DNA from 3 places in the Achromobacter sp. RT286_PF genome. Region 3 is predicted to be linked to each of the others. Evidence: predicted binding sites of a transcription regulator. Region 3 holds the regulator's gene; each other region holds the start of a gene.
What was found. The regulator HrcA, encoded in region 3, represses chaperone genes, less so after heat shock. The targets are predictions, from matches to a motif close to TTAGCACTCNNNNNNNNNGAGTGCTAA.

Region 1 (9,845 bases), on a different contig from region 3:
TCGTGCACCTGGATGTCGATGGGGGCCACCGACAGGATCAGGCCGGTGAAGCCGCCCATGGTGAACACGAAGATGAAGCCGATGGAGAACAGCATCGGCGTTTCGAACGTCATGGAGCCGCGCCACATGGTGGCGACCCAGTTGAACACCTTCACCCCGGTGGGGATGGAGATGAGCATGGTGGCGTACATGAAGTAAAGCTGGCCGGTGACCGGCATGCCCGTCGTGAACATGTGGTGGGCCCACACGATGAACGACAGCACGGCAATGGACGCGGTGGCGTACACCATCGAGGCGTAGCCGAACAGCTTCTTGCGGGCGAACGCGGGCACGATGGCCGACACGATCCCGAACGCCGGCAAGATCATGATGTAGACCTCGGGGTGCCCGAAGAACCAGAACACGTGCTGGTACAGAACCGGGTCGCCACCGGCGGCGGCGTTAAAGAAGCCCGTGCCGAAGTGGCGGTCGGTCAGCACCATGGTGATGGCGGCGGCCAGCACCGGCATCACGGCCAGCAGCAGGAACGCGGTGATCAGCCAGGTCCAGCAGAACAGCGGCATCTTCATCAGCGTGAGGCCGGGCGCGCGCATGTTCAGGATGGTCACGATGATGTTGATCGCGCCCATGATCGAGGACGCGCCCATCAAGTGCATCGCAAAAATGCCCAGGTCCATGCCCGGACCCATCTGCAACGACAGCGGTGCGTACAGCGTCCAGCCGGCGGCGGTGGCGCCACCCGGCACGAAGAACGAGGCCGTCAGCATGATGGCTGCCACCGGCAGCAACCAGAAGCTGAAGTTGTTCATCCGTGCGAACGCCATGTCGGATGCGCCGATCTGCATCGGGATCATCCAGTTCGCAAAGCCCACGAAAGCCGGCATGATGGCGCCGAACACCATGATGATGCCGTGCATGGTGGTGAACTGGTTGAACAGTTCGGGGCGGAAGAATTGCAGGCCCGGCTCGAACAATTCGGTACGCAGCAGCAAGGCTAGCGTGCCGCCTTCCAGCAACATGGCAAACGAGAAGATGAGATACATCGTCCCGATGTCTTTATGGTTCGTGGCGAAAAGCCAGCGACGCCAACCCGAAGGCATGGCGTGGTGGTGGTCATCGTGACCGTGGCCGTGGCCCGGCGACACGTGGTCTACAGTGACGCTGCTCATGATGGACTCCTTCCTGCTGAGTGCCGGCCCCGATCCACGGGACCGGCAGGGTATCTCTAACTAAACGGAACCGGTTCTATCGGTGTAGGGCGCAGGGCTGCGCGATCAACGCGCGGCCGCAACGTCCTTCGGTAGAACCGTCGGGTCCTGCCCCTTGCCTGCATTGCTCCAGGCATGGCGTGTATAGCTGATGACCGCTGCGATCTCGACATCATTGAGCTGCCCGCCAAATGCCGCCATCGCGGTGCCGGGCTTGCCCTTGAGCACGGTGTTGATCTGGCCCGCCTTGGGGCCTAGAACAACCTTGTCTCCGTCGAGTGCCGGGAAGCTGCCCGGGATGCCCTTGCCGTTGGCCTGGTGACAGGCCACGCAATTCGCGGCGAAGACTTTTTCGCCACGGGCAACCAGTTCGGTTTCCGTCCACTCTTTATTAGGATCGTCGGCGTTTGCCGCCATTTTCTTCTTTTGGTCTTCAACCCACTTATCGTAGTCCGCTTGCGCCAGGACTTCGACAACGATGGGCATGAAGGCGTGGTCCTTGCCGCACAGTTCGGCGCACTGGCCCCGGTAGATGCCCGGGGTATCGGCACGGAACCAGGCGTCGCGCAGGAAGCCGGGGATGGCGTCCTGCTTGACGCCGAAGTCGGGAATCATCCACGAGTGGATCACGTCGGCCGCGGTCAGCACGACCCGGACCTTTTTGTCCACCGGCACCACCATGTGGTTGTCCACTTCCATCAGATAGAACTCGCCCTTGGGCTCGCGGTTCTCGATCTGCGCGCGGGGGGTGGACAATGTGGACAGGAACTTGACGCCGGCGGCAGGGCCGTCGAGGTACTCGTAGCCCCATTTCCATTGATAGCCGGTGACCTTGATGGTGAGGTCGGCGCTTGAGGTGTCCTTCATGGCCACGACCGTCTTGGTCGCCGGCAGCGCCATGGCGATGACGATGATGAAGGGGATGACCGTCCAGGCCACTTCCACGCCCAGATGCTCGTGGAAAGTCGCCGCCTTGTGCCCGCGAGATTTGCGGTGCGCCCAGATGGAATAGAACATCACCCCGAACACACCGATGAAGATCACGATACAGATCGTGAGCAGCATCCAATGCAGCCACATGATGTCGCGTGATATTGCGGTCACGCCTTCATGCAGGTTCAGCTGATTGACCTTCGGGCCGCCGGGCATGTCTTGCACCTGAGCACCGGCCACGCTGCCAATCAGCATCGCACAAGCCCCCAGTATCCCTCTCCACTTCTTCATGCTTACCTCGAAACACGGCGCGAGGGCCCTTGTCGCCTAGTGGCACGAGTGTCACTTCAACAGGACTACGCGCAATTATTAGATGGCAGGGTTAAGCAGGGAGATAGAGCGGCCCCCGCGTTCCCACTCGAAATCACAAAGAAACTGGCGGATTATAGCGGACACGCAAATAGATGTAAGACAAGGCTCTTGAATAAAAGGGGCCTGCCCCCATCTGCGCTCGCCCCGCGTTCGACCCTTGACGCGCGCCGCAAACCGTGTGGCATAAAATCGTCGCCACCCTCATCACAACACGCCAAGATGCCCAAGCAGTTGTCCGATCTGTATGCCGACCTGTGCGCCCGCGCGCAGCAACCCGCCCCCGACGGCGCGCACGTTTTATATGTGGCGGGCCGGCGCTGCGGCTGGGCCACGCATGCGGCGTGCGACGCCCTGCGCGACGCCCCCGGCATCGTCTGCGACGAGGCCGCGCTGCACATCGGCGCGCACCTGAAACCGGGCGCGGAGTTGAACGCCGTGCTGGAAAACACCGCGCAACTGTTGCGCCAAGCCAACTGCTTGCGCGGCTGGCGCGATGAACTGCTGGACGTGATGGACGGCAACGAACCCGTCGGCGTGATCGAACGGGCGGCGGTGCGCCCGCTGGGCCTGCTGACGCACGCGGTGCACCTTAGTGCCTGGACGCCGGACGGCCGCATGTGGGTGGCACGACGCGCGTTAAGCAAGTCCACCGATCCCGGTATGTGGGACACCCTGGTCGGCGGGCTGGCCGGTAGCGGCGAAGACCTGGAGCTGGCGCTGGTGCGCGAATGCGGCGAGGAAGCCGGGCTGGACCCGCACCATCTGGCCAGGCGCACGCCGCTACGCACCATCCTGCGCATTCACCGCCGGTTGCCCGAGGGCTATCAGGTGGAGGACGTGCTGACCAGCACCTGCGTGCTGGCCGCCGATGCCCGCCCCGCCAACCGGGACGGCGAAGTGATGGAGATCGCCACGCTGGATGTGGCCACCGTGCTGCGCCAGATCGAAGAAGGCGAGTTCACGCTGGAGGCGGCGCTGGTGATTGTCGAAGACATCATGCAACGCCGCGCCGCCGGCCAGATCTGACCTGACTTAGCGGGACGCGGCCCCGGGGGCATCGGCCGCGGGCTCGGCGGGCAGGCGCATGCCGGCTTGGCCGGTCTGGTCGGCCGGGTCGTCCTGGCGGGATTCGCGCCCGGCGCCGGCCGCCTCGGCCGCTTCTGCCGCCTGCGCCGGGCTGGGCGCCGAAGCGGGCGCGGGCGAAGGCGTGGCCGCCGCCTGGGACGCCTGCGAGAACTGCTTCCACACCTCGATGGCGCGCAGCCGCTGCTTGGCCACCACCTGGATTCGCTCGCGCAGATGCTCATCGCGCGCCAACAGGGCGTGGAAGTCGCGCGATGTCAGCATCAGCAGCTTGCTGTAGCCCAGCGATGTGACTTCCGGCGTGATCTGCTGTTCGCCCAGCAGCCCAAGTTCGCCAAAGAACTCGCCGCTGCCCAGTTCGATCATGGTGTTGTCGGGCAGGTGCACCGCCACGGCGCCCGACGCCACGAAGCACATTTCCTCGCCGTGCCGGCCCTTGGTCAGCACCCGCTGGTCAGGCAGCGCCAGACGCGGCTTGAGCAACTTGCTGATGGCACGCAGCGAATCCGGCGACAGGCCCTCGAACAGCGGCACGCGCTTGATGAGTTCGGCCGCGCTCATTTCAATATCCAGCGGCGGGTGCGTGTCGATGTGCGCCCAGCGGCTTTTCAACTGCGCCATCAGATCCGCGTAGACCTCGCCGCTGATCAGGAACTGCTCAAGCATGTCGCGGTAGCGGATGCGTTCAAGTTCGCGCGCGACGCGGCCCAGATAGCTTTCCTGCAACCATTGCGCGTACGACGGATATTGCAGGTTCAATGCCTGCAGGGCGCTTTCGACCAGGTCCAGGCGGCGCTGGTGCAGCACCACGATGCGCTGGGTGGCGTCTTCGCCCAACAGGGGCGTGATCTGTTCGCGGGCAAACACGATCAGCCGCTGCGCCACCGAACGCTTGCTCATCAAGTTGGCAAACCGTTGGCCCAGTTCACGTGCCAACCAGCCCTGGAAGCCGAACAGATAGTGCATCCGCAAGGCCAGTCGGAAGCCGGTGGAATAGCGCACGTCCTGCACGATAGCGCGCTCGAAGCCGGGCACACCGCCCAGCCGGATGGCGTCTTCCAGCCGCTCGGCCCGTGCCAGCAGCGTTTCCGCCATGCGCCAATCCACGATCTGCGCTTTCAGAATGTCGAAGAACATTTCCTCTTCGCGCTGCGCCACGATGGCCAGGCCCACGGCGACGCGCTGCTCGTCGCTCATCTGGCTGACCTGACCGTCGTGCACGCTGGTCAGGCTGGCGTCGAACACGGCGCGGATGCGGTCGCGCACTTCCGTGCCGATGTGCTCGGTCTTGGCGACTTCTTCCGTCTTGCCTTGCAGGTCTTCCAGGGCCACTGCCAGCGCCTGGTTGCGGATGGTGCGTTCCACGGACGACAGCTGGTTCAGCCCCAGCATGCGTATCAGCGGCCGCAGGCTGATGCCGTTGATGAACAGCGTCAGCAGCACATAACTGGTAGTGGCCACCGCGATGAACTGGCGCGCCTCTTCCGCCACGCCGGTCTGCTCGGTCACGGCCAGGGCCAGCGCCAGCGACACGGCGCCGCGCAGCCCGCCCCACAACATCACCACTTTGTAGGGGTTGCTGACCTTGGTGCCCAGCCGCGTCAGCCCCAGCAGCGGCAACAGGCCGAACACGACAATGGCGCGCGCCACCAGGGTGGCGACGAACACCACGGCCACCAGCACCAGTTCCTGCCAATCGGCGGCCGCCATCAGCTTGGGGATGAGCATGGCCGCGAACAGGAAAATCAGCGAGTTTGCCCAGAAGCCGAACTGTTCCCAGGCGCTGGACAGGTATTCGAAGGTGGTGGGCGACATGCGCGTGCGGCCGGTGGAACCCACGACCAACCCCGCGATCACGGTCGCGACCACGCCCGAGACGTTCAGATAGTGTTCCGAAATGAAGAAGGACAGATAGGCCAGCGTCAGCGTCAACGTGATTTCGGCCGTGGGAAAGCCGCGCAACCAGGCAAACAGGAAGCAGGCCAGCCGCCCCATCGCAAAGCCGGCGATGCCGCCCCCGATGAAGTGCACGATGAAGTCGTTGAAGATGCCGCTGACGGTGAGCTCACCGTGACCGCCTAGAACGGCCAGCAGCACGGAATACAGGGCGATGGACGCGGCATCGTTGAACAGGCTTTCGCCTTCGACCAGCGTCGTCAAGCGCTTGGGCGCGCCCACCTCGCGGAAAATACCGACCACGGCAACCGGGTCGGTCGTGGCCACGATGGCGCCAAGCAGCAGGCATACCACCAGGCCGTAGGACGAGATCGCGTCCAGGGTCACGCCCACCACCACGGTACAAACCACGACGGCCACAATGGCCATCATCAGAATGGGCCCGATGTCGTCCATCAACCGGCGCACGTTCATGGACAGCGCGGTTTCGAACAGGAGCACCGGCAGGAACACCATCAGGAAGGTTTCGGACGATATCTCGAAGCGTTCCAGCGAATCCAGGAAGTCGGCGATCCAGCTGGGCGCCCAGCCGTGCACATGGATCACAATCCCCAGCAAGCAACCGACGATAGCCAACAGCACCGAGTAGGGCAGCTTGAGGCGGCCCGCCAACGGCGGCATGAAGCAAACCAGAGTGAGCAGTCCGGCTAGGCCGAACACAAGAAAACCTACATCCATGAATAGCGCCGAGTCGCGAACGGTGAAAAGTTTCACAAGAATAGCGGCATTTTCGGCGGACGCCGGGCAGGAAACCGTAGGTATCGTAGAGAATGCACGTTTCGTTACCCGGCTTGCGAAGGCAGAAACGCGTCGCGCCATGTTTTTTGGGTAATGTTCAAACGTGCAAAACCCCGACAGGAGCGGCACTTGCCACGCGTCCATTCTTTGGCCCGGCGTCACGACGCGCCCGCCATGCTTGTCCAATTGACCGACAGCCATTTGTTCGGCGAGCCCGATACATCGATGCTGGGCGTCAATACCGACGCGAGCCTGCGCGCCGTGCTGCGGCAGATCGACGCCGACGGCAAGCGCCCCGACCTGTTGCTGGCCACGGGCGACCTGTCCCAGGACGGCGAGGCGGCAGCCTATCGGCGGTTTGCGGCAATTCTGGGCCAGGCAAGCGTGCTGGCCGGCGCGCAGATCCGTTGCCTGCCGGGCAATCACGACCAGCCCGCCGTGATGCGGCAGGAACTGGCGCATTGGTCTACGCCGGTCACCGACGTAGGCGCCTGGCGCGTGGTCACGCTGGACACCACCGTGCCCGGCTCCAATGCCGGGCATCTGCCGGACAGCCAGCTGGACATGCTGGAAGCCGCGCTTGCCGAGGCGCCCGGCCGTCATACCTTGATCGCCATGCATCACAACCCGATGCAGATGGACAGCCACTGGCACGACTCGATGATGATCGACAACCCGCAGGTGCTATTCAAGCGCCTGACCCGCTGGCCGCAGGCGCGCGTGCTGTTGTGGGGCCACGTGCATCACGAATTCGATCGTCGCCGCCACAACCTTCGCATGCTGGCCACGCCGTCGACCTGCTTTCAATTCAGCATCCGCGATGGCAAGCACGTGGTGGACAACCTGGCGCCGGGTTATCGCTGGATCAAGCTTTATCAGGATGGGTCGATGGCCACCGGCGTGCGTCGCGTGCAGGACGCGCTGTGGCATACGGCGCTTGCAGCGGACAACGCGCAGGCCGCATAAAAATCGGGGCACCAGATATACGAATATATGTGGTGCCCCGCAAGCATCCGTCTCATAGGGGAGGGGAAAGAGGAGAAGCCGAGACGGATGGCAAGACTGCTAACCAAAGTTCGCGGTCTACATGAAGTTAGTCGGCGCACTCTTTATTAAGTTTCTGAAGATCCCGAAATTCGCCGGCTAATTTGTATCAAGTTATTTATTAGTCCAGACGCCAGGCGACATCGTGGCGGCATCGGCGGAAGCATCGGTGCCAGCGCTGCAAAAAGCAAAGGGCCGCGCAAGCGGCCCTTCGTATGCAGCACCCGACGGATCAGGCGGCCAGGTTGCCGCGCATCTTCTTCAGCGCGGCGGCTTCGATCTGGCGAATGCGTTCGGCGGATACGCCGAACTCTTGTGCCAGTTCGTGCAGCGTGGCGCCGCCGTCGTCTTGCAGCCAGCGGGCTTCGACGATGCGGCGCGAGCGGGCGTCCAGCGCCTCAAGTGCGCTGTTCAGCCCGGTGCTTTGCAGTTCGTCGCGCGCCGCGCGTTCCAGCACCCGCGTGGGTTCCTGGCGGCCATCGTCGGACAGGTAGGCGATGGGCGCGTAGCTGTCGTCATCGTCGTCCTGGTTTTCCAGCGACATTTCGCGGCCCGACAGGCGCACTTCCATTTCGCTGACGTCTTCGCGGCGCACGTTCAATTCGCGCGCGATGTGGTCGACCTGATCGGGGTCCAGCGTCTGGCCATCGGGACGCATGCTGCGCAGGTTGAAGAACAGCTTGCGCTGCGCCTTGGTCGTGGCGACCTTGACCAAGCGCCAGTTGCGGATGATGTATTCGTGGATTTCGGCCTTGATCCAGTGCACGGCGAACGACACCAGCCGCACACCGCGCTCGGGGTCGAAACGCTTAACGGCCTTCATCAGGCCAACGTTGCCTTCCTGGATCAGGTCGGCATGCGGCAAACCGTAGCCCAGGTATTGACGCGCCACTGACACCACCAGGCGCAGGTGCGACAGAATCAGTTCACGCGCAGCGCCCAGGTCTTCCTGGTCGCGCAGGCGACGGCCCAGCTCGGTTTCACGCTCGGCCGACAAAACCGGCAAGCGGTTGACCGAAGAAATATAAGCGTCGATCGTGCCAAGTGCGCCCGGATTGGCAATGGCCAACGCCAGAGCGTTGCCGGAAGCGGCCAACGAGGTACTGGGTTGTTTCATAGCGGGGGTCTCCGGAAAGCGAAGGGGTAACGACATGGATTCGATGTTAGCACTCTAGTAAAGGGAGTGCTAATTCGACTATTGCGACGCATCAAAGTTTCCATTCTATGATCCGACCCTGTTTTTCGCAAAAGCAGGGCGGCCGGGAGGGTGCTACCAGCCCAGGCGTTTCAAGCCCTCGGCGGTGGCCTCGCCGTCCGGGCGGATGAACAAGGCGCCGCGCGGGTCCATGAACACCTGGTACTTCGCGCCGTCGAACAGGGGCATGTATGCGCCGCTTCCGAATTGGACATCCACAAACGGGAACCAGTTCGGAAAATTTTTCTTCAGCGACCCTAAATCAGGCGCGGGCCAGTCGTCCAAGGCGTGGACGGAGCGCGTGGCCGAAGCCTCGCGGGCCGCGTCGCTATACCTGCCCGACAGGCGTTCCAGGCGATACAGCGGCGGCACGCCCGCCATCAACGCCGGCAGACGCCAGCGCACGACGCGGGCATCGATCTGCCACTGATCTCCATATAGAACGTACTGCTTGGGGCCCACGCCCGGCGCGTCGGTGGTGACTTGGAACTGCCCCTCGGCCTGCTGCCGGACTTCAACGCGGGCCACGGATTCGTCAGCGGTCAGCCTGAAAAACTGCACCAGCGACAGGGCCAGCAGCCCGGACACACAACCCAGCAGCACCAGCATCAGGCCGAACAGCCGGCGCACCGGCCGGAACTGGAAGATCCTGCGGCCGCGCTCGTCGCGGGGTCCGCCCCGTCCGAGCAGCATGACAAGGCCGGGCAGCAGGACGACGATGGCGCCTAGCAAAATCCAGACAAAAGGGGCGAGGCCGTTGATCAAATGACGAGTTCCTATGGGACGCCGAGGGTTTCAGCCCGACGCGCCCAGGACGCCACGAGCCCGCCGCGGCAGGCATTTCAGTATAAAAGCGTGGCTTTATGCCGCCGGTTTTCCAAGGCGTTCGACGTGAAACCGGATGTGATCCTCGATGAACGTCGAGATGAAGTAATAGCCGTGGTCGTAGCCCGGTTGGCGACGCAGCGTCAGGGGCTGGTCGGCCGCTGCGCAGGCGGCTTCGAATACCTCGGGATACAACTGATCGGCCAGGAATTGGTCGGATTCCCCTTGATCGATCAGGATGCCGGCGGGAAAGGGCTGCTTCAAGCCGCGCATCAGGACCGATGCATCGTAGGCGGCCCAATCCGTTTCGTTGCCGCCCAGGTAGGCCCCGAATGCCTTCTTGCCCCAGGGGCAAAGGCTGGGCGCCGCAATCGGCGCAAACGCCGACACCGAGCGGAACTTGCCCGGGTTGCGCAGCGCCAGCACGAGCGCGCCATGGCCACCCATGGAGTGGCCGAAGATGCCGGTGCGCGACGCGTCGCCAGGCAGGG
Region 2 (9,845 bases), on a different contig from region 3:
AGGCGCCCTTCGTCTGGAACGCCACCCACCTTAGCGAGCTGATGCGCAAGAAGACGTTGGATCTGCTGTATTCGTATCATGCGCAAGTTGAACTGGTCTATCTGGAACAACCGCGCGCCGAGCTGCTGCGCCGGAACACTCGGCGCGACACATCGCTATCGAACAAGACGTTGACCAGCATGCTGCACCGCTGGGACCTGCCGCTGCCGACCGAGGCGCACCGGGTGACGTATGCGGTTTGACACGACGGACCTACCGTGCCCGCCCCGGGAAGAGCACCAGAGAAGCACCGGGAAAGCACAAACAAAAGCCGCGCGGCGGTTGCGAAGGCGGGTCGGTCGCCGGTGCCTACTGTCGAAGTTCGTCGAAGGGGGTTGCCTTGGCGGTGCCGGAGGAAGTGCAGGAGCTAGCGACCGGCGGCAACCAGGAACTGAGCGGCACCATCCGCCTGACCGCGCCCACTCCGTTCGGGCGCAAGTTCGTGGCCCCGGCGATCCACGATTTCTGCCGCCCGCATCCCCGCGTTGGCTTCGACCTGCGCCTGTCCGACCAGGTGCAGGATCTGTATAGCGGCGACCTCGACTTGGCGATCCGTATGGGCGAGTTGGCCGATTCGCGTTTGGTGGCGCAGCGCGTGGCCGACAACCGGCGCATCCTGGCGGCGTCTCCCGCCTATCTGGAGGCGCAGGGTCATCCGGGGCAACCGGAGGAACTGGAACGGCACAACTGTCTGGTGTTCGCGTATCCGGGGCTGCTGCAAAGCACCTGGCCGCTGCGCAAAGGCCGTCGGGAGAAGCCTATTGCAGTCAGTGGCACGCTGTGCAGCGACAGCGGTGACGTGCTGCATGCGTGGTGCCTGGCGGGGTTGGGTATCTCGCTGCGCGAGACCTGGGACATTCACGAGGAACTGCGCGACGGGCGGCTGGTGCGCGTGTTGCCGGACTGGGAAGCAACTCCCTCGAAGATCAGCATCGTGCGGGCACGGCGCGAACCTGTGCCGCGTCGGCTCACGGCGTTCAGTGATTTCCTGCTGGAACGCTGGCAGAACGCGCCTTGGGATCGCTGATCCCATTCGCTGCCTTTGGCTAAAATTGTGAGGTTCCAGACACTCACCCCTCGGTTACGTCGGTAGCGGACTGCCAAAGTGCCTCAGCCGCGCGCCCAATCATTGCCCGATCTCGGTAGAGGCGAATCTCCAAGTCCACCATCCAGTCTGTGCTTGCTGCGACGACGAGCCGCTCCGCGTCAAGGTCCTCTTGGATCAACGATTTTGGCAACCAGGCAATGCCGCGTCCGTCCAGGGCCATTGAGCGAAGGACAGACGCCAGATGGGCTGTGAGCACTATGTGAACCGGGGTTGATTCCAGTCGTCGGCCTTGCACCGCGCGCAGGATCCTCCCCAACCCTGACTCATCGGTATAGGCCAGCACCGGAACGTGGTCATGTTCCGGTCTGTCCAAACGGTGCTGTGGATGCCCCTTCAGCGAAGGCTTAGACACAGGAAGCAATTGGTCATGACCGATCACCGCCGACTGGTACGCGTCTGAATCCATCGCACCATGCATACGACTGTGCGCGTGACTCAAAAGGAAATGAACCTTGCCTTGCTGCATTTGAAACTCGCAGCGCGCCAGTACATCTGACATCAGTTCCACGGCGCCCAACGTCAGCCTCGACTCAAGACTTCTAAGCCAGCGCGGCAGGAAGGTAAATGAAAGAGCGTGCGTGCTAGCAATGCGCAAGGTCGTCGAACTGGCTTCGGCCACATGCTTGGCTTCCCCAGGCATTCGGGCGGTTCTGGCGACCATATCCTCCGCAACTCCCTTGAACCATTCACCGACTTCGGTGAGCTGGGCGGGCTGGCTGCTGCGATCCACCAAAGGTGCGCCGATCCACGCCTCCAGTGCGCGAATCCGTCGGCTAAATGCGGGCTGCGAGCTATGCCGTTCCTCCGCCGCACGGGAGAAGTTACCACTGGCAGCGAGCGCGAGAAAATCACCGAGCCAGATGAAGTTCATCGGCGGTTCTTCCACTGCATAGAAGTAGCCAAAATGAACATTGGGGTGGGAGGCTCCAGAGGAAGAAAATCAAAGCCTCGGTATCTTTTGTACAGAGGCATCATGAAGATCGTCGAAATCCGTGAAAAAACTGTCCCGATCAGTTCGGCTATCCGCAACGCCTATATCGATTTTAGCAAAATGAATCTCAGCCTCGTGGCCGTTATCACTGACGTTATCCGCGATGGCAAACCTGTGGTCGGCTACGGGTTCAATTCCAACGGCCGCTACGGCCAGGGCACGTTGATGCGCGAGCGGTTCATTCCCCGCATTCTCGAAGCGAATCCCGAATCGCTGGTGGACAGCACCGGCAACAACCTGGACCCGCACAAAGTCTGGCAGACAATGTTCACGAACGAGAAACCCGGTGGGCATGGCGAACGTTCCGTGGCCATCGGGACCATCGACATGGCTATCTGGGATGCGGTTTCGAAAATCGAAGATAAACCTCTGTTCCAACTTCTAGCCGACCGTTATGGCGATGGTAATCCCAATCGCAAGATCTTCGTCTACGCCGCTGGCGGCTACTACTATCCTGGCCAGGACTACCGCAAGTTGCAGGACGAGATGCGCAGCTACATTGATCGCGGCTATACGGTAGTCAAGAAGAAGATCGGCGGTGCGTCGCTAGACGAGGACTTGCGCCGGATCGACGCAATCATGGAAGTTTTGCAGGACGGTCAGAGGCTGTGTGTGGACGCAAATGGTCGCTTCGACCTCGACACCGCCGTCGCTTACGCCAAGGCGCTCTCGCAGTACGACCTGTTCTGGTACGAAGAGCCGGGCGACCCGCTCGACTTCGAGTTGCAGGCGACGCTACGCAATTACTACAAGAACCCGATGGCCACTGGCGAGGATCTGTTCTCAATGCAGGATGCGCGCAATCTGATCCGCTACGGCGGCATGCGTCCTGACCGTGATTGGTTGCAGTTCGACTGCGCTTTGAGTTACGGATTGGTGGAATACCTGCGCACTCTGGAGATGCTCAAGGAGCACGGTTGGTCACCCAGCCGCTGCATCCCCCATGGTGGGCACCAGATGTCGCTCAACATTGCGGCTGGGCTGGGACTGGGGGGCAACGAGTCATACCCGGACCTTTTCCAGCCATATGGCGGTTTCCCTGATGGCGTCAAAGTCGAGAACAGCTACGTCACGCTGCCCGACTTACCCGGCATTGGCTTCGAGGGGAAGGCCGATCTTTACCGTGAGATGCAGACATTGTCTGCATGACGCTCAAGTCAACGACAACAACATAGGAGACACAAGCCATGAAGAAGCTTTGGCGCGTTGCTACGGGCATTGCTCTGCTTGGAAGCACAGTTGCCGCTCATGCAGACTTCCCGAACAAGCCCATCACGTTGGTAGTTCCGTTTGCAGCTGGGGGGCCGACCGACAAAATTGCACGGGACCTGGCCGAGGCATTACGCAAGCCACTGGACGGCACGACTGTGGTTGTCGAAAACGCCAGCGGCGCGGGAGGCACAATTGGCGCCGCCAAGGTCGCTCGGGCAAACCCGGATGGTTATACGCTGCTTGTACATCACATCGGCATGGCTACCGCGCCATCCCTGTATCGCAAGCTAAGTTATAAGGTGCCGGACGACTTCGAGACGCTCGGCCTGATCAACGAGGCGCCGTCGGTCATCATTGGACGGCCTGGCCTGCCGGCCAATACGTTTGCGGAACTCAGGCAGTGGATCAACGCGAGCGGAGGCAAAGTCAACCTTGCCAATGCCGGCCTGGGCTCGGCATCCCACTTGTGCGGACTGATGCTTCAGAGCACGTTGAAGGCCAGCATGACGACTGTTCCATACAAAGGGACTGGGCCAGCCATGAACGATCTGCTTGGCGGGCAGGTTGACATCATGTGTGAGCAGGCGACCAATGCTGTTCCACAGATAGAGGGCAAGAGGGTTAAGGTCTTCGGTGTGACTAGTCTGCAACGTCTCTTACTACCTGCTCTCAAGGATACGCCCACGCTGGATGAGGCTGGACTCACCGGCTTCAATGTGCAGATCTGGCACGGACTATACGCACCGAAAGGAACCCCGCCGGATGCTATCGCCAAGCTGAACAACGCGCTTCGCACCGCCTTGAAGGACCCGGTATTTATCAAGCGGCAGGAGAGTCTGGGCGTGACGGTAGTGACCGATGAGCGCCTGGAGCCTGAGCAACATCGGAAGTTCCTTGAAGGCGAGAAGACGCGCTGGGCTAAAGTCTTCCAGGACGCAGGCGAATATGCCGATTAGAGCGGAAACAAACCTCTTCGTTATTTGAAGATGTGTCTGGCGAAGCGGCCTTGGGCAAGGTAATTCAAGCGCTAGCAAGCAGTGAGATGTCTGAGCAAAGCAGAACAGGTACGAACAGACCACGGAGTTCAGAAAGCACAGGACTGGCATGGAGGCTTACGGCGCCTTCCATCTTACTAAACAGCATACTGCTCGTACGTTCTGATCATGCTTACCAACAATGAGCACTACCTTGTTTGCCTGCTTCGCATCCGTCATCAGCATCGAAAGCCGATAGTTGAATCGCGGGGAATGCAACCTAGCGTCTTACGCGGACCGCGCCGGCGCGCCCGCGCGTAGTCCTTCCATAACAAAGTCCATGAGCCAGACGAGACGCGGTTTCCACTCATCGTTGACATTGATCTGCCAAATACCCGCAATGGCCAGAAAAAAGTCATCCGTGGTGGTGCCAGGACGAATGGTGCCCGCCCTCTCGTTTGCATCAAGTAAGGACTGGGCTGCGTTGACCACGGGAGCATAGCTCTCCTTTCCCGCACAGCTCCCCACATTCGACACCTCGCGAATTGCATTGGCCAAGCCAGCCTTGTTCATGGCGTACTCGGCGAGGCGAGTCATCCATTCTCGTAATGCCTGGTCGGGCGCGCGAGTCTGAAGCAGGTGTTCAGCATATTTTGCGACCTGCAGCATCTCGTAGCGATAGACCTCCATCACCAGCGCCTCTCGGGTCGGAAAGTGGCGATAGAAAGTCCCTTGTCCTACGCCGGCCTTCCTAGCGATCGCGCTTAGGGGAACGTCTGCACCCTGGGCCAGTTCCTCCAAGGCGACCGCCAAGATGCGCTCGCGGTTAAGTAGTGCGTCGGCGCGTGCAGGGCGCTCAACCTTTTGTGACTGTGCCACTTGTGCTCCTCCAAGGCGCCATTGATAAACGGACAATTGTCCGGTAAACTTTTTTCCGGACAATTGTCCGTTTAAATTCTAGCCGCTCTACCACTTCGGAGAAGCATATGAAGCCGTCCGGCAATACCATCCTTATCACGGGTTCCACTTCGGGCATAGGGCTCGGTCTAGCGATACGGTTACATAAGGCGGGCAACAAGGTTCTCGTCACGGGGCGGCGCAATGCGTTGCTACAGCAGATCACGACCGATCACCCCGGAATCGAGGCTATCGAGCTTGATGTGGCCGATGCCACGTCCATCGCCCGAGCGAGTGAGCTAGTGGCCGCCCGTTACCCCGACCTGAATGTCTTGATTAACAACGCTGGCATCATGCCACGCGAAGATGCGATGAATCGCGAGTCGCTTAGGGCTGCGGAAGATACCGTCGCGATCAACCTCTTAGGCACCATCCGGATGACCTATGCTTTCTTGCCGCAACTTGCGAAACAGAAAGATAGTGTCCTCATCAATGTTAGTTCCGCATTGGCATTTGTTCCATTCCCCATAGCGATGACATACAGCGCCACCAAGGCGGCTGTTCATTCGTTCACCGAAGGCTTGCGTGCGCAGCTCGCCAACACCTCCATACGCGTCATTGAACTGGCGCCGCCTGGTGTGCAAACGACGTTGTTTGGTCAGGAAAACGACGAGCATGCTATGCCTCTGGAAGACTTCCTCGACGAGACGCTCGCCCTTTTGCATGGCGAACCCACACCGCGAGAAATCATCGTGGAGCGGGCCAAATATTTCCGTACTGCCGAGGCTGCTGGTAACTATGAAGCAGCCTTGGCAATGCTGTCCGCATGGCAGGACCCAAGCTGAAGCATTAAGTCATGAATCAGGTCATTGCACAGCAATAAAGTTGACTACGCCGACCGGTGACTGATCCGGCTGAGGTGCCCGGCCCCGCGAAGTCTCGGCGAACGGCTCACGGATCAGTTCATCCAAACGGCGGGATGCCGCGAACAGGAGCAGTGGGGAATCAACATGTCCAGGCAAAAGCTCCAGCCGATCAATCTGAAAGGGCGCCATGTGGCTGCCAGCGGTCTGCTTGCGCTCCCGCCTCCGGAACAGGCCCAGCCCGTGATATTCCAAGCCGGCGCCGCTGATGGCTTCCGGCTGATCAAGCTTACCCAATCCGCCGTCGATGGAATCTAAGTGACCGGCAAGAACTAAGAACTGCGGGACACGATTGTCTCCGGTTCCTCTGCAAGTTTGCACAGCAAGATGAACCAAGTGAAAGGGAGTAGGAATCATGAAAGTAGGCATTCTGGGCACCGGCAATATCGGAAAGACACTTGTCCGTGAATTGACCAAAGCTGGTCATGAGATCAAGGTTGCGAACTCCCGTGGCCCTGAAACAATCGACAAGCAGCTACTGGCTAACGGCGCCCGCGCGACAACCGCTCAAGACGCGGTGAGGGACGTGGACGTGATCATCCTCTCGATCCCGTTTGCGAGCCACTCGAAAGTCAAATCCCTTCTCGCGGGCGTCCCGGAAGAAACGGTGGTGATCGACACAGCCAACTATTATCCAGTGCGGGACGGCGCGATCGAGGCGATTGACGCGGGCCAGGTGGAAAGCCTCTGGGTAGTGGAACAATTAGGCCGGCCGATCGCCAAGGCGTGGAACGCGATAGGGGCGCAAGCATTCGCCGAATTTGGAATGGCGCCGGGCAGTCCAGATCGTATCGCGATACCCGTTGCTGCCGATCGCACAATCGATCGAGAAGTGGCGATGCGTCTGGTCGAAGAGACGGGCTTCGACGCATTCGATGCTGGATCGCTCGCGGATTCGTGGCGCCAGCAGCCTGCTGCGCCGGCTTACTGCACCAACCTTAAAAAGAAGGAGATGGCAGCGGCTCTCGCAGCGGCCGAGAAGGCTCGCCTCCCGAAACGCCGTGATTTGGTGTCCGCGATTGTGCAAGAACGCTTCGGTCTTGCGAACTTGAGCAATTCCGATGCCGACTTCCTCGAGAAGCTCAACCGGCTCATCTATATGTAGGCCGCTGTGTCGGCTGTCTTTGAGCAACTGGCCTTTTTCGCTTAACAACGAGTGAAGGAGTCCACTTGCTCCGTTAGAGCCCCCTGTTTCTCACGCTGTGTACGCCCCGATTCCCTAGATACCTGTTCGTGTCTTCTCCGGTTTGGGGCTATGTTGAGCAAGTGACTTGCCGACGAGTTCAAGGCCAAGGCGATCCTGCTCACCAAAGGGGCCTACAGGTGAACTTGCTGGTGAACAAGTCGGCGCGCTTGTGGTAGCCGATGATCTGGAGGGCGATCTCGAACAGCAGCTTTGCCACGAAGAGCTCCTACTTGGAGCTCTTGTCTTTTATGGCCCTAGTCCAAGCCAATTTGCTGCGAAGTGCCTTGCCATGATCTGCAAGAGCCGAGGCTGGTGTTGCTTAGCTACCAACTTGAATGAACCCAATCTCAGGTTGAATGAAATTCGACATGAGGCTCGGTGGCCGGCTTCGACAAATGGGGCCACCCCCCAAATATGTAACAGCCGCCCCTCCCCCCCTTGAACCCTGCAACATCATCCCTATAATTAGCACTCGACACCGGTGAGTGCTAACAGCCCTCCCGGGGCTAACCGATCATTCACTTTCATTCAAGTAAACAGGAGTTCCTCATGGCCTTGCGTCCCCTGGGCGATCGCGTGATCGTCAAACGCCTCGAAAACGAGCGCAAGACTGCCTCGGGCATCGTCATCCCCGACAGCGCCGCTGAAAAGCCTGATCAGGGCGAAGTCGTGGCCGTCGGCCCCGGCAAGAAGACCGAAGACGGCAAGATCCTGCCGGTCGACCTGAAGGCTGGCGACAAGGTTCTGTTCGGCAAGTACGCCGGCCAGTCCGTGAAGGTTGATGGCGAAGAACTGCTCGTCATCCGCGAGGACGAAATCCTCGCCGTGGTTCAGTAAACCCCGCCTCAAACGAATTTTCGAAGGAAGCTAAGAAATGGCTGCCAAGCAAGTATTGTTCGGTGACGACGCCCGTGTGCGTATCGTCCGCGGCGTGAATGTTCTCGCCAACGCTGTTAAGACCACCCTGGGCCCCAAGGGTCGCAACGTCGTGCTGGAGCGCTCGTTCGGCGCCCCGACCGTGACCAAGGACGGCGTGTCCGTCGCCAAGGAAATCGAACTGAAGGACAAGTTCGAGAACATCGGCGCACAACTGGTCAAGGACGTTGCCTCCAAGACCTCCGACAACGCCGGTGACGGCACCACGACCGCCACCGTGCTGGCTCAAGCCATCGTCATGGAAGGCCTGAAGTACGTTGCCGCCGGTTTCAACCCGATCGACCTGAAGCGCGGCATCGACAAGGCTGTCGCCGCTGCCGTGGCTGAACTGAAGAAGCAATCCAAGCCGGTCACGACCAGCAAGGAAATCGCTCAAGTCGGTTCCATCTCGGCCAACAGCGATGCCTCCATCGGCCAGATCATCGCTGACGCGATGGACAAGGTTGGCAAGGAAGGCGTCATCACTGTCGAAGACGGCAAGTCGCTGGAAAACGAGCTGGACGTCGTCGAAGGCATGCAATTCGACCGCGGCTACCTGTCGCCCTACTTCATCAACAGCCCGGAAAAGCAAGTTGCCGTGCTGGAAGATCCGTATGTCCTGATTTTCGACAAGAAGATCAGCAACATCCGTGACCTGCTGCCCGTGCTGGAACAAGTTGCCAAGTCGAGCCGTCCCCTGCTGATCATTGCAGAAGACGTCGAAGGCGAAGCGCTGGCCACCCTGGTTGTGAACAACATCCGTGGCATCTTGAAGACCACCGCCGTCAAGGCGCCGGGCTTCGGCGACCGCCGCAAGGCCATGCTGGAAGACATCGCCATCCTGACGGGCGGCACGGTGATCTCCGAAGAAACCGGCATGTCGCTGGAAAAGGCCGGCCTGGCTGAACTGGGCCAAGCCAAGCGCATCGAAGTGGGCAAGGAAAACACGACGATCATCGACGGCGCTGGCGACAGCAAGTCGATCGAGGCTCGCGTCAAGCAAGTCCGTATCCAGATCGAAGAAGCCACGTCCGACTACGACCGTGAAAAGCTGCAAGAACGCGTGGCCAAGCTGGCCGGCGGCGTTGCTGTGATTCGCGTTGGCGCTGCCACCGAAGTCGAAATGAAGGAAAAGAAGGCTCGCGTCGAAGACGCCCTGCACGCTACCCGCGCCGCAGTGGAAGAAGGCGTTGTGGCTGGTGGCGGTGTTGCACTGCTGCGCGCCAAGCAAGCCATTGCTGAACTGAAGGGCGACACGCCTGACCAGAACGCCGGTATCAAGCTGATCCTGCGTGCTGTGGAAGAGCCGCTGCGCACCATCGTCACGAACGCCGGCGAAGAAGCCAGCGTCGTGGTCAGCAACGTGCTGAACGGCAAGGGCAACTACGGCTACAACGCTGCAACCGGCGAGTACACCGACCTGGTCGAGCAAGGCGTTCTGGATCCCACCAAGGTGACCCGCACCGCCCTGCAAAACGCTGCCTCCGTCGCCAGCCTGCTGCTGACGGCTGAAGCCGCCGTGGTCGAACTGGCCGAAGACAAGCCCGCTGCTCCGGCCATGCCGGGTGGCATGGGCGGCATGGGCGGCATGGACTTCTAA
Region 3 (9,845 bases):
CCGCCGACCAGGATCACGTCGTCGATGTCCGAAACCTTCACGCCGGCGTCCTTGATGGCGACGCGGCAGGGCTCGATCGTGCGTTCGATCAGTTCTTCAACCAGCGCTTCCAGCTTGGCGCGCGTGATCTTCAGGTTCAAGTGCTTGGGACCCGAGGCATCCGCCGTGATGTACGGCAGGTTGATTTCGGTCTGCTGGGCCGAGGACAGCTCGATCTTGGCCTTTTCAGCAGCTTCCTTCAGGCGTTGCAGCGCCAGCACGTCCTTGGACAGATCAACGCCTTGTTCTTTCTTGAACTCGGAGATGATGTAGTCGATGATGCGCTGGTCGAAGTCTTCGCCGCCCAGGAAGGTGTCGCCGTTGGTCGACAGCACTTCAAACTGCTTTTCGCCGTCAACGTCAGCGATTTCGATGATGGACACGTCGAACGTGCCGCCACCCAAGTCATACACGGCGATCTTGCGGTCGCCCTTTTCGGTCTTGTCCAGGCCGAACGCCAACGCGGCCGCGGTGGGCTCGTTGATGATGCGCTTGACTTCCAGACCGGCGATGCGGCCGGCGTCCTTGGTGGCCTGGCGCTGGCTGTCGTTGAAGTAGGCGGGCACGGTGATCACGGCCTCGGTCACTTCTTCGCCCAGGTAGTCCTCGGCGGTCTTCTTCATCTTGCGCAGCACGTCGGCCGACACTTGGGGAGGCGCCATCTTCTTGCCGCGCACTTCGACCCAGGCATCGCCGTTATCGGCGCGCGCGATGGTGTAGGGCATCAGGTCGATGTCCTTTTGCACGGCCTTTTCTTCGAACTTGCGGCCAATCAGGCGCTTGACTGCGTACAGGGTATTGCGGGGATTGGTCACGGCCTGACGCTTGGCGGGAGCGCCAACCAGGGTCTCGCCGTCGTCCATGTAGGCGACGATCGAGGGGGTGGTACGGGCGCCTTCCGCGTTTTCAATGATTTTGACCTGCCCGCCGTCCATCACAGCCACGCAGCTGTTGGTCGTGCCCAGGTCAATGCCAATAATCTTGCTCATGGTGGGTTACCTTGAATTGATCTATGAAAATAGAGAGAAACTTCTTGTCCCCACATAACTGGGGTTAGTCGCAGGGTTTTCAAGACGCCTTGCCGGAATTTTCCGCATTCGGGTCCTGCAACCGCGAAATTGCCGCCGTGAACTGGGGCAATCCGGGCCAACCGGTGATACGACCCAGCCGTTTGCCAGCCCGGTACAGCACGAAAGTGGGGACACCATGCAGGGAAAAGCGCCGGCCCAGGGGTTCGTCGGCGTAAACGTCGGCCTCGAACCAGGTCAGGCCCAGCTTCAGCAACGTTTCCTGGTGCAGCAGCGCCGCCTGCTTGAAAAGATTGCAGTTATAGCAATCCTGTCCCCATAAAAACACACAGCGCAGATCCGTTCCCGGCGCCTGGACCACGGTGGCATCAAAGCCCTCGGTGTCGACATGACGCATGCCGAACACCTGGAAGACTTGAGCCGGATCGAAACGGGGATCGGTCATGACACGCGGCCGGCGTTTCAGCCTTGGCCGGCCGATACGACTACCAGCGCCGGACGCAGCGTGCGGTCGGCAATGGCGTAGCCCTTTTGCAGCAGCTGCACCACCGTGTTGGCGGGTTGCTCGTGGGGGATCGACGAAATCGCCTGATGCAGGTGCGGGTCGAATTTGTCGCCCTGGGCCGGCGCGATGTCCTTGAGCATGTTGCGCTCGAACGCGGCCGACAACTGCTTCAGGGTGACTTCGACGCCTTCGCGCAGCGTCTGGACGGTCTGGTCCGGCTGTGCCAGGGCGGCTTCAAGGCTGTCCTTGACCGGCACCAGGCTTTCGGCAAACGACTCAATGCCGAACTTGCGCGCCTTGGACACTTCTTCCTGCGCGCGGCGGCGCACATTTTCAGCTTCGGCGTGCACACGCAGAAGCTGATCGTGCTGCTCATTGACGGTAGCTTGGGCGGCGTCCAGCTGGGCGCGCAACTCGTTCAGCTCGGCCTCTGCCGCGCCCTGGTCGGCGGGTGCCGCGTCGGCGTTCTGGCCGGCTTCGGGCGTCTTATCTACAGGCTCGTGGGGTGCCGTCATGGGGAATCCTCCAAAAAGAATGGCTTTCGCAGACATGAATGGGGGCCAATACCCCTATTTCAAGCCCGGGAAAGGGAAATATTCCCTGACGGCGCCCGCCCGAGGCAGCAAGCCCGCCCGGGCTTGGCCCGGCGGGGCCGGCTGCTTACTTCTTGTGGGGCTGCGCCGGGGCGACCGGGTCGCTGGCGGGGAAGCTCTCTTCGAGCCCGCGATCCACCTTATCGTCATCGTCATCCGGTTCAGGGCGGATGGCGATGGGATCGCTGGCGGGAAAGGTCTCGGCTAGCGCTTCGTCCAGATCGTGTTCGACCTGATCCTCGTCCACCGGGGTGGCAACGGTCCCCTTTTTTACGCTCTTGCCGCTCTTGGGATCATGGTGCATGCGCCTTCTCCTTCAAGTCCGTGTTGGCCTGGATCTTCAACGGCCAGCCCTGCAAGTTGCGTTCCACCAAAGTGGCCAAGCCGGCGATCCACGCGGGGTCGTCGTTCAGCGCAGGGATGTAACGAAACTGCTTGCCGCCCGCCTCAATAAAGGCGTCCCGGCATTCCAGACTGATCTCTTCCAGGGTTTCCAGACAGTCTGCCACAAATCCCGGGCACACCACATCCACCTCGGTAACACCCGAAGCGGCTAACGCTTTCAGGGTCGGTTCGGTATAGGGCTCAAGCCAGCGGGCAGTACCAAAGCGGCTTTGGAAGGTGACTTCGATCTGTTCGCGCGGCAGCGACAGCCGCTGGGACAACAGGCGGGCCGACTCCATGCAGTCGCGGTAGTAGGGGTCGCCCAATTCGATGGAATATCGCGGCAAGCCGTGAAAGCTCATGACCAGCTTCTGCGGCTTGCCGTGCTCGCGCCAGAACGACTCGATGCGGGCGGCCAGCGGGTCCAGCCAGGCGGGGTCCTCGTGAAAGCGCTTGGTAAAGCGCAGTTCAGGCTGATCCCGCAGGCGCCCGGCATGGCGGGTAACCGCGTCCACGACCGTGGCCGTGGTGCTGGCCGCGTATTGCGGGTAAAGCGGCACGGTCAGGATGCGTTCGCAACCGGCCGCGCGCAAACGGGTGATGGCGTCGGGGATGGACGGGTTGCCGTAGCGCATGCCCAGTTCCACCACGGCGTCGATGCCCGCCGCCTCCAGCGCGGCGCGTACCCCGTCCGCCTGGCGCTGGCTATAGACCATCAGGGGCGACCCTTCTTTCAGCCAGACGCCCGCATAGCGCGGCGCCAGCTTCTTGGGTCGCAACGTCAGCACCAGCCCGTACAGGATGGGTTTCCATAAATAACGTGGAATTTCAATGACGCGGGGGTCGGACAGGAATTCGCCCAGGTATTTGCGGATGCCCTGTTTGTCCGGCGTATCCGGCGTACCCAGGTTGACCAGCAGCACCCCGACTTTGCCGGGCGCGCGGGCCGGCGGGTCTTCGTTGAAGGGGTCGTCCTGCTCGGCTTCCGGCAGGTAGCGTTCAGGCCACAGGTACTTGAACAGGCGAAGAAACACAAAAACTCCCCTTCCTCCGCGAGGAGGATGTAGCTTTGAATGGGACTACTGGTTGTGGCTGAGCGCGTTGGACAGCAGGCGCGCCGTGATGTCCACGATGGGAATCACGCGTTCGTAGGCCATGCGGGTCGGGCCGATGACGCCCAACGTGCCCACGACCTTGCCGTCCACGCCATAGGGCGCGGTAATGACCGAGACCTCTTCCATGGGCACCAATTGGGAATCGCCGCCGATGTAGATCTGCACGCCCTGTGCGCGGCTGGACACGTCCAGCAGTTGCAGCAGGTCGGTCTTTTTCTCGAACAGCGAGAACATCTTGCGCAGCCGGTCCATGTCGGACGCGATATCGGTAACGTCCAGCAGCTTGCGCTCGCCCGAGATGACCATGGTGTCGCCGTCTTCCGCGGCCTCGGCGCTGGCCTCGACCGCCGCCTGCATCAGCCGCGAAATGTCTTCGCGCAGCTGGGCCAGTTCGGTCGATAGCGTCTGGCGCACGGCGTTGAACGACTTGCCCGCGAAATGCATGTTGAAGAAATTGCCGGCTTCCAGCAATTCCGCTTCGGCGTAATCGCGCTGGACAAACAGAATGCGGTTCTGGACGTCGCCGTCCGGCGTGACGATGATAAGCAGCACGCGCTTGTCCGACAGCCGGATGAATTCGATCTGCCGGAACACCTGGGCGCGCTTGGGGGTCAGCACCACGCCCGCGAATTGCGTCAGGTTGGACAGCAACGCGGCGGCGGCGTTGACGGCGCGGGTAGGTTCGGCCGCCGACAGCATTTCGCCCATGTTGTGCGGTTGCAGCTGATAAGACTGCACGGCCAGCAGGGAATCGACGAACATGCGATAGCCCCGCGGCGTAGGCACGCGGCCGGCGGAGGTGTGCGGGCTATGGATCAGCCCCAGCTCTTCCAGGTCCGCCATGACATTGCGGATGGTAGCCGGGGACAAGTCGAAGACTTTCGATAGCGTCCGCGAGCCGACGGGCTGCCCATCGGCGATGTAGCGTTCTATCAACGCTTTCAGTAGTGCGCGTGCGCGGTCATCCATAGCGGGCATTTTAAGGAATCTTTTAGGATAAAGGCGATTTTTGTCCCGCAAGCAGATATGCGGCCCCATATAATCGGCTAATCGGCCCATTCCGGGCAGGTTTTGGCTTCGGCTTCGCCCTCTTGATACGCCCGCATCCATGCACTTTCCTACCGTCGCCCTGATCGGCAGATACCAGGACACCGGCCTGGACACCCCGCTAAGAGCCCTTGCGCACGCGCTGACGCAAGCGGGCCGGCATGTGCTGATCGATGCCGACACCGCGCGCAACACCGGCCTGACCGAATACCCAATAGCTACCCTCGAAGAGATCGGCCAGAACGCATCGCTGGCCGTCGTGATGGGCGGCGACGGCACGGTGCTGGGCGCCGGCCGGCATCTGGCGCCATTTGGTGTCCCCCTGGTGGGCATCAACCACGGGCGCCTGGGCTTCATCACCGACATCCCGCTGCAAGACGCGCACGGTGCGTTGGCGCGCGTTCTAGAAGGCAGCTTCCAGATTGAAGAACGCATGCTGCTGGAAGGCAGCGTGTGGCGTGGTGACCAGAAAATGTATTCCGCGTCGGCGCTCAACGACGTCGTGCTGAACCGCGCCGGGCGCGGCGGCATGATCGAAGTGCGTGTCGAACTGGACGGCGCCTTCATGTACACGCAGCGCGCCGATGGCCTGATCATCGCCACCCCTACCGGCTCGACCGCGTACGCGCTGTCCGCCAACGGCCCCATCCTGCACCCCGGCATGAACGCCATGGTGCTGGTGCCCGTGGCGCCGCAAACGCTGTCGAACCGCCCCATCGTCATCCCGGACACCGGTGTGCTGAACATGACGCTGACCGCGATGGGCCGCGTGGAAGTGGGCGCCAGCGTGCATTTCGACATGCAGACCTGGTCCGACCTGCAACCGGGCGACCGCATCGTCGTGCAGCGCGCGCCGTACACCATCCGCTTCGTGCACCCCGAGGGCTACAGCTTCTTTTCCACCTTGCGCCGCAAGCTGCATTGGAACCTGATGCCCCAGGCCACCGACAACGTAGAGTAGTAAGCGCCCCGACATGCTGCGCACCCTGCATATCCGCGACTTCGTCATCGTCGAACAGACCGAAATCCATTTCGGCCCTGGCTTCACCGTGTTCTCCGGCGAGACCGGGGCGGGCAAATCCATCCTGGTGGACGCGCTGGCGCTTGCGCTGGGCGAACGCGGCGACGCCAGCATGCTGCGCGAAGGCGCACCGCGCGCCGACATCACTGCCGTGTTCGATACGCCGAAGTCATTGCACAGCTGGCTGAATGAACGCGAGATCGATGTCGATGACGAACTGTCGCTGCGCCGGGTCATCGACGCGCAAGGCCGCAGCCGCGCCTACATCAACGGCACGCCCGCCACCGTGGGGCAGCTGCGCGAATTGGGCGACAGCCTGGTTGACATCCACGGCCAACACGCCCATCAAAGCCTGATGCGCCCCGACGCGCAGCGCGATCTGCTGGACGCGCACGGCGGCCATGGCGATCTGCGCCAGGCCGTGAGCCAGGCGTGGAAGCAATGGCGCGCGCTGGCGCGGCAACTCGAAGCCGCCGAAAAAGACGCCGCCAGCCTGGCCAACGAACGCGACCGACTGCAATGGCAGGTGGACGAACTGGATCAGCTGGCTCTGGGCCCCGACGAATGGGAATCCTTGCAGTCCGAGCACACGCGCTTGTCGCATTCGCAGTCGCTGCTGGACGGCGCCTCGCAAATCCTGGAAGCGCTGGACGGCGAAGGCGATTCCGCGCACCACCGTGTCACAGCCGCCAATCACCGCATTCAGCAAATGCTGCGGCATGACCCCGGCCTGCAAGGCGTGTACGACGAACTCGAGTCCGCCCGCATCGCGATCAGCGAAGCCGTGTCCGACCTGAACAACTACGTCAGCCGCGTCGATCTGGACCCCAAGCGCTTGGCCGACGTCGAAACCCGCCTGGGCCTGGTGTTCGAGACCGCGCGCAAATTCCGCGTCGAGCCCGACGCCCTGTGCGAATTGCGCGATTCCCTGCATGCCGAGCTGGCCGCCTTGCAAGCGGCGGGCGATATCGATGCGCTGCGGGCTCAGTCAGTTGCGGCGCAGTCGCAATACGACACGGCGGCCGCCAAGCTGTCGACCGCCCGCCGCAAGATTGCCAAGGACCTGGGCAAGCAAGTCACCCAGGCCATGCAAACGCTGGCCATGCAAGGCGGCAAGTTCGACCCCACCCTGACCGCCGCCGCGCCGTCCGCGCACGGCAACGAGCAGGTTGAATTCCTGGTGGCCGGCCACGCCGGCACCACCCCGCGGCCCCTGGCCAAAGTGGCTTCGGGCGGCGAGTTGTCGCGGATTTCGCTGGCGCTGTCCGTCATTGCCAGCCGCGCGGCGCGCGTGCCGACGTTGATCTTCGACGAAGTCGACAGCGGCGTAGGCGGCGCGGTGGCCGAAGCCGTGGGCAAGCTGCTGCGCGAGCTGGGCGAACGCCATCAAGTGCTGTGCGTGACGCACTTGCCCCAGGTAGCCGCCTGCGCGAACAACCAATTCCTGGTCAGCAAGACGGAATCTCGCGGCACCACGCGCTCCAGCATCGAAGAACTGGACGCGGCGGCGCGTGTTGAGGAAATCGCCCGGATGCTGGGCGGCATCAAGCTGACCGCCACCACGCGCGAGCACGCCCGCGAAATGCTGGAAGGTTTCGGCCAGCCCGCGGCCTGAGCCGGTTGGGCGCAAGCCGGGGGCAAGTCCAGCCCGGGTTCCAAGGCAAATTCACGCGAACGCCGTACAAAATACGGCCCGAAGCCGCGAGAAAGCCATGCAAAAACCAGGCAAAGCCAGGCAAAAGCCCCGCCCCCTCGCAGACAAAAAAAAGCCCCTTCATCAAGAAGGGGCTTTTGATCTCACTGGCCCGCAACGAGCGCGGCCACGGACCGTGGGGCGGACGCTAGCGGTTTAGCGCCCTTTCATGCAGCTGCTGCACACGCCGTACAACACCATCGCGTGGCTTTCCAGCGCGAAACCGTTGTCCTTGGCGATCTTCTGCTGGCGCTTTTCGATCTCCGGGTCTGAAAACTCGACCACGGTGCCGCAATTCGTGCAGATCAGGTGATCGTGGTGATCGCCGTCGTTCAGTTCGAACACAGCCTTGCCGCTATCGAACTGGCTGCGGGCCAGGATGCCGGCCTGCTCGAACTGGGTCAGCACACGGTAGACGGTTGCCAGGCCGATTTCGACGTTTTCGCCGATCAGCGCGCGGTAGACGTCTTCGGCGCTAAGGTGGCGTTGGTCGGATTTGCGGAAAATATCAAGAATTTTCAGGCGCGGAAACGTCGCCTTCAAACCCATGTTCTTCAGTTCGCTTTGGTCGCTCATGGTGTAATCGCTCTCCGTCCGCGTAGGCATGGGCAGGATCAAGGGTGCACCGCGAGTCGGCTCACCTGATTTCATGCCGCCTCGCGGAACTATCCTTATGAAACCTTTATGATAACGGTTTTGTCTGCTTCCAAATAATAGGGGCGCGTAGTGTCCATGATTGCACGAATTCCCTCCCGCTCGCTGAAGACCGGATTGGCCGTCGCCGCCCTGGCCATTGCCCTTGCCGGCTGCTCGGGGGACAAGTGGGGCTTCCCCTACAAGGCCGGTGTCCAGCAAGGCAACTGGATCACCCAGGAGCAAGTCGCGCTGCTCCAGCCGGGCATGAGCCGCGAGCAAGTCCGCTTTGCGCTGGGCAGCCCTACCCTGACCAGCGTGCTGCACGCCAACCGTTGGGACTACCCCTACTATTACAAGCCCGGCTATGGCGAAGCCCGTGAACGCAAGTTCACCGTCTGGTTCGAAAACGACCGCCTGACCCGCTGGGAAGGCGACAAGCAGCCTGATTTGCAGCCCTATCAGCTGAACACGCCCAGCAGCACCGCCGACGAAAAGGCGGACAAGCGCCTGGACCAGGACGAAACCCGCATCAAAGAAGAGGAAGACCTGAAAAAGCGCGATGCCGCCGCCCCGGTCAGCCCGCTGAATCAGTACCCCGGCCAACCGGGCAACGCGCCCGAGCCGCTTCGGTAACCCCCAAGGATTTTCTTCATGCGTATTGCAATTGCCGGCGCCAGCGGCCGTATGGGCCAGATGCTGATCGACGCCATCCTCAAGTCCACCGACCTGCAATTGGCAGTGGCGTTGGACCGCAATGGGTCGACGTCTCTGGGCCAGGACGCGGGCGCCCCGCTGGGCCAACAGACCGGCGTGCTGATCACCGATGATCTTGACGCGCTGGCCAACGCCGATTGCCTGATCGATTTCACGCGGCCCGAAGGCACGCTTGCCCACTTGCAGGCCTGCGTGAAGCACGGCACGCACGCCGTCATCGGCACCACCGGGTTCGACGACAACGGCCGCGCCGCCATCGAAGTGGCCGCGCAAAAAATCGGCATCGTGTTCGCGCCCAACATGAGCGTGGGTGTGAATGCCACGCTCAAGCTGCTGGACATGGCCGCCCGCATTCTCAATTCCGGTTACGACGTGGAAGTGTTCGAAGCGCACCATCGCAACAAGGTCGATGCGCCTTCGGGCACCGCGTTGAAAATGGGCGAGACCATTGCGTCCGCCTGGGACGTGGCGCTGCCGGACGTGGCCACCTGGAGCCGCCATGGCGACACCGGCGTGCGCAAGCCCGGCACCATCGGCTTTTCCGTGCTGCGCGGGGGCGACATCGTGGGCGACCACACCGTGTCGTTCTGCGGCATTGGCGAGCGCATCGAAATCACGCACCGTTCCAGCAGCCGCGCCACGTACGCAGAAGGCGCACTGCGCGCGGCACGCTTCCTGCAAGACAAGCACAACGGCCTGTACGACATGCAATCCGTGCTGGGCTTCTGAGCCAGGCGGCGGCGGTGCACGCCGCGCCGCCGGATCGCCGGCCGCCGGGCGCCGGAGCGCCGGGCGCCGGAGCGCTCGCCACAAAACCAAAAAGGATCCCTCGGGATCCTTTTTTATTGCACCGTTCGCACCGCGCCCTACACCACCACAGGCTCTGGTTCCAGCATGACACCGTAGCGCGCCTGCACCGACGCTTGAATCGCACCGGCCAACGCCATGATGTCGGCAGCGTTGGCGCCGCCGCGATTGACCAGCACCAGCGCCTGCCTGTCATGCACCCCCGCCGCGCCCAGGGCCTGCCCCTTCCAGCCGCACTGGTCGATCAGCCAGCCGGCTGCCAA

Region 1: rpoH (RNA polymerase sigma factor RpoH) is a predicted target of HrcA. The motif match lies at 8,498-8,524, and genes of this name have one in related genera.
Region 2: groES (co-chaperone GroES) is a predicted target of HrcA. The motif match lies at 7,796-7,822, and genes of this name have one in related genera.

Annotation. Positions count from the first base shown of each region.
Region 1 covers NZ_JCBAMR010000015.1:57,573-67,417, reverse strand. Annotated here, with positions in the region: gene ctaD (cytochrome c oxidase subunit I) at 1-1,169, opposite strand, end outside; gene coxB (cytochrome c oxidase subunit II) at 1,275-2,432, opposite strand; gene AC6LJY_RS14170 (NUDIX hydrolase) at 2,733-3,539, shown strand; gene AC6LJY_RS14165 (cation:proton antiporter) at 3,546-6,230, opposite strand; gene AC6LJY_RS14160 (phosphodiesterase) at 6,465-7,256, shown strand; gene rpoH (RNA polymerase sigma factor RpoH) at 7,567-8,487, opposite strand; gene AC6LJY_RS14150 (hypothetical protein) at 8,605-9,294, opposite strand; gene fghA (S-formylglutathione hydrolase) at 9,391-9,845, opposite strand, start outside.
Region 2 covers NZ_JCBAMR010000002.1:274,411-284,255, forward strand. Annotated here, with positions in the region: gene AC6LJY_RS03065 (AAA family ATPase) at 1-242, shown strand, start outside; gene AC6LJY_RS03070 (substrate binding domain-containing protein) at 386-1,066, shown strand; gene AC6LJY_RS03075 (LysR substrate-binding domain-containing protein) at 1,110-2,018, opposite strand; gene AC6LJY_RS03080 (enolase C-terminal domain-like protein) at 2,121-3,287, shown strand; gene AC6LJY_RS03085 (tripartite tricarboxylate transporter substrate-binding protein) at 3,326-4,306, shown strand; gene AC6LJY_RS03090 (TetR/AcrR family transcriptional regulator) at 4,613-5,203, opposite strand; gene AC6LJY_RS03095 (SDR family oxidoreductase) at 5,311-6,066, shown strand; gene AC6LJY_RS03100 (hypothetical protein) at 6,088-6,501, opposite strand; gene AC6LJY_RS03105 (NADPH-dependent F420 reductase) at 6,500-7,249, shown strand; gene groES (co-chaperone GroES) at 7,880-8,167, shown strand; gene groL (chaperonin GroEL) at 8,205-9,845, shown strand.
Region 3 covers NZ_JCBAMR010000001.1:163,066-172,910, reverse strand. Annotated here, with positions in the region: gene dnaK (molecular chaperone DnaK) at 1-1,028, opposite strand, end outside; gene AC6LJY_RS00805 (thioredoxin family protein) at 1,108-1,512, opposite strand; gene grpE (nucleotide exchange factor GrpE) at 1,530-2,087, opposite strand; gene AC6LJY_RS00795 (hypothetical protein) at 2,233-2,469, opposite strand; gene hemH (ferrochelatase) at 2,459-3,583, opposite strand; gene hrcA (heat-inducible transcriptional repressor HrcA) at 3,629-4,633, opposite strand; gene AC6LJY_RS00780 (NAD kinase) at 4,773-5,672, shown strand; gene recN (DNA repair protein RecN) at 5,686-7,347, shown strand; gene fur (ferric iron uptake transcriptional regulator) at 7,582-8,001, opposite strand; gene AC6LJY_RS00765 (outer membrane protein assembly factor BamE) at 8,158-8,694, shown strand; gene dapB (4-hydroxy-tetrahydrodipicolinate reductase) at 8,713-9,504, shown strand; gene murB (UDP-N-acetylmuramate dehydrogenase) at 9,642-9,845, opposite strand, start outside.